DNA from 2 places in the Corynebacterium heidelbergense genome. Region 1 is predicted to be linked to the other one. Evidence: predicted binding sites of a transcription regulator. Region 1 holds the regulator's gene; the other holds the start of a gene.

Evidence for each region. The regulator LexA, encoded in region 1, represses DNA repair genes until DNA is damaged. The targets are predictions, from matches to a motif close to CGAACANNTGTTCG.
Region 2: the regulator LexA is predicted to act here: its motif matches at 1,812-1,825, upstream of CHEID_RS01240 (HNH endonuclease signature motif containing protein).

Annotation. Positions count from the first base shown of each region.
Region 1 covers NZ_CP063191.1:1,273,142-1,276,700, reverse strand. Annotated here, with positions in the region: gene hflX (GTPase HflX) at 1-1,448, shown strand, start outside; gene lexA (transcriptional repressor LexA) at 1,488-2,345, opposite strand; gene CHEID_RS05635 (hypothetical protein) at 2,713-3,315, shown strand; gene nrdR (transcriptional regulator NrdR) at 3,446-3,559, shown strand, end outside.
Region 2 covers NZ_CP063191.1:301,434-304,992, reverse strand. Annotated here, with positions in the region: gene CHEID_RS01245 (Rieske (2Fe-2S) protein) at 1-310, shown strand, start outside; gene CHEID_RS01240 (HNH endonuclease signature motif containing protein) at 371-1,759, opposite strand; gene CHEID_RS01235 (ATP-binding cassette domain-containing protein) at 1,924-3,108, opposite strand; gene CHEID_RS01230 (energy-coupling factor transporter transmembrane component T family protein) at 3,098-3,559, opposite strand, start outside.

The DNA.
Region 1 (3,559 bases):
CACAGCAAGAATGGCCCGGTGAGCCGGGATGGTCCGAAGAGGACCCGACAGTAGGCGAGCTGGACCTCGAGGCCCGCACCAGCTTGCGCCGCCTCTCCCGGGGGGTCAGCGACTACACCGACGAGCAGGCGGAAGGCTACGACGTTGAGTACCGCAAGCTCCGCCTGGAGCGGGTGGTGCTGGTGGGGGTGTGGACCCAGGGCAGCCTGGCCCAGATCGAGGCCAGCCTCGAGGAGCTTCGAGCCCTGGCGGATACCGCCGGTTCGGAGGTCGTGGATGTGTTGTACCAGCGACGGGACAAGCCCGACTCGGGAACCTATATCGGCCGGGGGAAGGTGGAGGAGCTGCGGGCCGTCGTGCGGGAAACGGGCGCGGATACGGTGATCTGCGACGGCGAACTGAGTCCGGGGCAGATGATCGCGCTGGAGAAGGCCCTGGACGTCAAGGTGATCGACCGCACCATGCTCATCCTCGATATCTTCGCCCAGCACGCCAAGTCGAAGGAGGGCAAGGCCCAGGTGGCGCTGGCCCAGATGGAGTACCTCATTACGCGGGTGCGTGGATGGGGCGGTGCCTTGTCCCGTCAAGCCGGTGGGCGGGCCGGATCCAACGGCGGCGTGGGGCTGCGCGGACCGGGTGAGACGAAGATCGAGGCTGACCGCCGACGCCTGCGGGCGGACATGGCCCGGTTGCGCAAGGAGATCTCGGGGATGAAGACGTCCCGGGATGTGCAGCGGGAGCGCCGGGATAGTGCGGCGCTCGCTCAGGTAGCTATCGCGGGGTACACGAACGCGGGGAAGTCTTCGCTGATCAACGCGTTGACCGGGGCGGGGGTGTTGGTGGAGGATGCCCTGTTCGCGACCCTGGACCCGACCACCCGGCGGGCCAAGTTGCGCGATGGCCGGGCCGTGGTGTTCACCGACACGGTTGGGTTTGTCCGCCACCTCCCCACGCAGCTTGTGGAATCTTTCCGCTCCACGTTGGAGGAGGTGCTGGCAGCCGATGTGGTCCTCCACGTTGTGGATGGGTCGGATCCCTTCCCGCTGGAGCAGATCGCGGCCGTGAACTCCGTTATCGGGGACATTGTCGCGGAGACCGGGCGCCCGGCCCCGCCGGAGATCCTCGTGGTGAACAAGGTGGATGCGGCGGACCCGATTGTTCTGGCCGAGTTGCGGCATCGCTTGGATGACGTTGTCTTTGTCTCCGCGCGCACGGGGGAGGGCATCGCGGAATTGGAGGCCCGGCTGGAGCTGTTCCTCAATTCGCTGGACCAACACGTTCGGTTGTTGATCCCCTTCACCCGGGGCGACCTTATCTCGCGTCTCCACGAGGTGGGGACGGTAACTCACGAAGAGTACGGGGCTACGGGAACGGTTGTGGACGTGCGCCTGCCCGCAGTGGTTGCCGCTGAGCTGGCGGATTTTCGCGCGGAGGGCCTGGGGGCCTAGATCGCAGGGCGAGCTTCTGCGCCGGGCCGGGGGGCGGGGCTAGATCTTGCGCAGAACGGCCGCAACCTTGCCCAAGATTTGGGCTTCGTCCCCGGGGATGGGCTCGAAAAGATCATTGTGGGGGAGCAGCCACACGCCCTCGGCGTTGCGATGGAACTCCTTAACGGTGGCATCTCCGTCGATCATTGCTGCGACGAAGTCCCCTTGTTCTGCGACAGATTGCGATCGCACGACGACCCAGTCCCCGTTGAAAATACCGGCGTCCTGCATCGATTCGCCGACCACCTGGAGCAAGAAGAGCTCGCCCTGGCCCACCAATTCCGTGGGCAGGGGAAAGTGGGCTTCCACGTTCTGCTCGGCGAGGATTGGATTGCCCGCGGCGATTTGCCCGACCACCGGGACGTAGGTTGCTGGGGGTAGGAGGGCCGCGGAGTCCTCTTCGGCTGCCGGAGCCGGGCGGGGTTGACGTCCCGGCTTCTTCCGGGAAGTGACGTCGTACTCACTGCCGTCGAAAGAACGCACGTCCACGGCCCGGGGCTTCTTGTCCTCGCGGCGCAGGTAACCCGCCTTCTCGAGGGAGTTGAGGTGATGCGAGACGGAGGACGTGGATTGCAGGCCCACGGCGTTGGCGATCTCGCGGATGCTCGGGGGATAACCCCGAAGCGCGCGGGAATCCTGGATGACCTCCAGGATGCGGCGCTGCCGGTCGGTCAGCGGGGCCCGCTTGGGGGAGCGGGAACTGGATTTGCCTGCAGGCCTGGGGGTGGCCTTCTCGGCCCCCTTGTCGGAGCCTTTCGCGCTGGTCTTGGCCGTGCTGCTCTTCCCCTTCGAGCTACGCCGCCCACGCAGCGGCTCTACCGTGCCGTCCCCTGGTGTGGAGCTTTCCCGTGGTGCCATCGTTTTCTCCTTCTCGTCCCCGCAACAGCGATGGTGTGACGCCTCCGGCGCCTGGCTGTTATCACGCTACACGATGAGCTGGACGATTCGTGACACATACGTTCGAAAAGTTTCGGGGTTTGTATGGACAGGCTCGAACACGCGTGCTAACTTTCCAGGCATGGACAAGTTCGAACGGGTGTACGATAAAACGCTCTGTTCGATGTTCTCTACACAGGGAATGTCCCGCCCGTGCGCTCTACTAGTGGAACCCGTGGCCGCCAGGTAGTGCCAGGGGAGGAATATCTCCTCAGCCGCCGGTGGTTCCCGGGGATAGCTCCTCGTCCCCAGTTAGCCATCTCCAACCGCGAAAGGATACTTCCGCGCCGTGACTATTCTCAGCTTCCCAGATATCCGTCATGCTGATCGTCGCCCCGCAGTCGGCGCTAAACAGCCTGTTGTGCTCACCTCTCGCTGTCTGGAGGCGGGGAACCGGGGCACTGCGCGCGTCCGCCCCGCGGCGGTGCGCCCGGCTTTGTCCCCGGCGAAGGTGCACCGCGGCCATCACGTCCAGAAGCTCATCTCCCTAGGGGTCGTCGAGTCTGTAGTTGACGGTCAGAGCGCCCGGGGCACACGTACGGAAACCGCCGCCGCTCCGGGTCGCACACCCCGGACTCGAAAGCCGGATTGGGCGGATCGCGGTGAACTCGCCGGTTCGAACACCGCAGGAGGCGGTCTGGCCCTATCCCGCGGACCGCGAACCCGGGGGCGGAGCCAGGTATCCACAAGCGGCTGTTCGAATGTGCAGCGTGCCCGGGCCGACCGTACGGCTCGGGACGGTGCCGCGCGGGCCCACGGAGGCACGCCCGTTCGGCGGTGGGGACAATTTCTCCGGACCGCTCGCCGGGTAGCCGAGTCCCCGGGTGGTCTGACCCTATCCGTGGGGTCCATCATCCTCACCGCGGGAATGAGCCCACTCGTCTTCCTGTGACCAGATACCTTCCGCCTACCAGGTGCCTTCTTCCCCTGACTGGCAACCCGCCGTGCGTGAAAAGGGAACAAGGTGAAAAAGGGGACAAGGTCATGGGGCGAGCGGGGGCTGGGTGGCTAAGCTAGGCGGCGTGCTGTGCCCTTCCTGCCGCTCCGAACAGTCTCGCGTTGTGGACTCCCGCACCGTCGACGGCGGTGTCGCTATCCGCCGCCGACGTGAGTGCACGCAATGCCGGACGCGTTTC
Region 2 (3,559 bases), 970 kb from region 1:
CTCGGAAAAGACGGTGGCAAAGGCCAAGGCCGCACAGGTGCCCGTTGGCGGTGCCGTTTTCGTCGATGATTGGATCGTCGCCCAGCCCAAGGAGGGCACCTTCACGGCTTTCTCCAACGTGTGCCCGCACGCTCGGGGGAAGATCGACCACACCGAGGAAGTCAACGGCGTGCAGGTGGCCGTGTGCCCGAAGCACGGCTCCGAGTTCAGCCTGAGCGACGGTTCCGTCCTCAAGGGCCCCTCCCGCGATCCGCTGACGGCAGCGAAAGGCGTGACTAGGAACGGCGACTCCGTGGAGGTGTCGAACTAGTCGCTCCCTAACTCACCCCGCCGAGCTTGTCCCCCAGCTCGTCCCCAGTTCGCCCCCAACTCACCCAGCCGCCAGCTGCTCATCACTAAACCCAACCCCGGGCCGCTTCCCGTTATCAACCCCAGCCCCAGACGGCTCACCCGCGTGAGGAGCGTCCTCGGACAGCGCGTCTCCAATCGGCCCATCCGCAAACAGCTCGTCCCCGGACACTTCGTCCCCAAACATCCCGCCCCCGAACAGCCCGTCCCCGAAGAGCTCGCCGTTGAGGTCGCGGACTCGCCGAACCCGCCGCTCGGCGCGCTTCTCGAAAGTCTCCCGCCGCAGCACGCCGTTGGGTTCGGTCACGAGGGTGTGACCATCCCCGTAGCTGCTCCACAACTGGCTGCCGTCTGGGTACATGGCGACATTCCACTGACCGCTGGTCTTCAAGCGGTGGTGCTTGGAGCACAGACAGTGCAGGTTTGCCGTGTTGGTGGGCCCGCCCTTAGAGGGATCGTCGTGGTTGTAGCGCGCGATGTGGTCCGGTTGACAGTCTTCTGCCTCGATGGTGCAGCCGGGGAATCGGCAAGTCCCGTCGCGTCCCACAACAGCCGCGCGAATGGCGGCGGTGGGCACGTAACCCTCGGTCTCTGCGTAACCGACGTGTCGGATGTGAGTAACCCGCTCCAGCCATTCCCGCGCCGCCTCTGGTTCGAGGTCCACGCCAGCCCCGTGGAGCCGAGTGGGATTGTCCTCCGGGGCGTAGAGGTTCAGCGTGATATCCGGCCGCGCCTCTCCGCGAACGATTTTTAGTAGCGCCTCAACTTGGGAGCATTCCTCCTTCACCGCAACGTTCTCTAACGCCCTGGTGAATTCCAGTGCCTCCAGCTTGGGCAACTCCAAGTGGTATTCGGTCCGGTCGCTGGGCCGATCGTCAATCTTCAACTCCGGTTTCGGCGGCTTCGGCCTGCGCTTTTTCACCTCGTCTTCGTCCGTGGGCCGCCCCTTGCGATCGTGCTGTTCCACGACTCGCTGCATGGTCCGGTGCACCGTGCGCACTCCCGGCACCGGCTGGTTTGCCCGGCGCGGTGTGAGTTCCTGGACGACGCCTTTTTCAACGCGCTCCCTGCACTCATCCGAGACAGCGGCAAGGTCGTTGGCGATGGTCGTCAGATGTTGCAGACTGAATACCCCTTGGCCAACGCAGTCGGCCAACAGTGGATAATCCCGCAGCATGAGGCCGATGTCGCAGTAGGCGAGCACCCGCGATTCCGACAACCCGGTCCGGGCTGATAACCGCGAGGACACGTCCATCACCGTGTCCTTCTCCACATCAATAGCCCCCGCGCACATCCGCGCAAGCTCCACGTGCTGCCGGTTGATCGTCGCCGCCTGTCGGCTGACCGGATCCGACGGATCGAGCATGCGCCATCCCGCCGACGGTGAATGCAACTTCGGTTTACGGTCCATGGTTCTTCCCCCTAATTTTCCCTCCCCGACCTACCGATAGCCCAACCCTATACGAACAAGCGTTCCATAGCAATCGCTTTCCCAAAAGTCTTTTTCGCGCAGTTAAAAACCCTTGTCTGGCCTATACCCGCCCGAACGCACATGCTAATCCCGACACCGGCTCCTCATCCCAACCCCACCCGCGCGTCGCTCACCGCCGCCGCAAACTCCGCATCATGGCAGGTCCACAGCACAGCGGGCCGCGTCCCGGGCGGCGTCAACGCGTACTCCCCGCGCACGTACCGCCGCATCAGATCTGCTAGCCGCACGTGGCCCCTGGCGTCCAACCCCACGGTTGGCTCATCGAGCAACAACAGCTCCGGCCCCCTCGCCAACGCCGCCGCCACCAGCACCATCCGCCGCTCCGACGCCGGCACGTCCAACGGATGCGTCTCCGCCCACCGCTCCACCCCGGCAAACTCGAGCGCTTCCGGCACCCCCACTTCACCCTCCACGGTGCGCTGCAGAATGGCGTGATCCATCTCCGTCGGCGCCCAACCCACCGTGCGGGGCGCGCGAATGTTACCGCGGCTAATGCCCTCTCCCCGCCCGAGCAGCCCCAGAATCGCCAAAAAAACACTAGTTTTTCCCACGCCGTTGGGCCCCGCGAGGTGGGTGATCTGCCCACCGTGGATGGCGGCGGAGCCGATGGTCATTTCGGTACGACGCCACCTACCCCGCCCCCGGATCACCACCACATCCTCTAGTTCGAGGAGAACCGGCCCCAACGCGCCATCACGAGGGGCATCGGGCACTTCCCCGCTACCAACGCCACCACCAGAAACGCCCGGCACATCCCACCGCGGCGCCGCGCTGGGCACGAGCGAACCATCGGGGCGCAACTGGAGCTGCTCGGCCCCGGGCAGCAGCGCCGAATGCATCCGGTCGTACACGGTGACCGGGCCGGGAAAATGCGCCAGCGTTTCCCGCAGCATCCGGACTGCGGAGGCGTCCAAGCCGTCCGTGGGGCAGTCGAGAATCAGCTCGGCGGGCCTGGTCAGCAGGGCCCCGGCGATGGCCAGACGACGCGTCTGACCGGTGGATAGGTGCGCGGGATCGTGGTCGGCCTGGTCCACCAGACCCCATTGGTGCAGAGCCTCCTCCACACGGCCGCGCATGTCCTCGGCCGGGATGCCCTGCTGTTCCATGCCAACGGCGAGTTCTTCTGCGACGGTGCTGCGTAAGAGGGACACGTGGGCGGCGGCGTCGTTACCCACCCACGCGGCCCCGGTTTGTTGCGCCGCGGCCCAGGCGTGTTCGGATAGGCCCGCCCCGCTGGGGGCCCAGATGAGGCGTCTCTTAGCTGGCACCGGCGTACACCCCCACCACTATCCCCAGGGTGAGCAGGATCATCGCCCAGCGCAGGGCGCGCTCGAGCGGAGGGTCCGCCACCGGGCGCAGCACTGTACGCGGGCCCGGTTCCCCGATGCGCAGGCGCTGGAGTGGCCGCGATCGGAGGGCGGCGTCGTCGATCAACCCCACAATGAGCGGGAAGAACAGCCGCAGACGACCGCGCACCGTACGCACCGGAATGCCCCGGGAGCTGGCGACGCGACGCAACATCTCCAGACGGTGCCGAGCCATGGGGTACAGCCGCACGGTGGAGCCTAAGACGTACACAAACGGGGCGGGGGCTCGGACCTGCAATGCTCGGATGAGTCGATCCACGTCGGTGTGCGCCCCGGCGGCCAAGCCCACGGCGATGACGGCCCACAACCGCAGCGAGAGGTTGAGGGCGGTATGCAACCCGTCCGAGGTGAG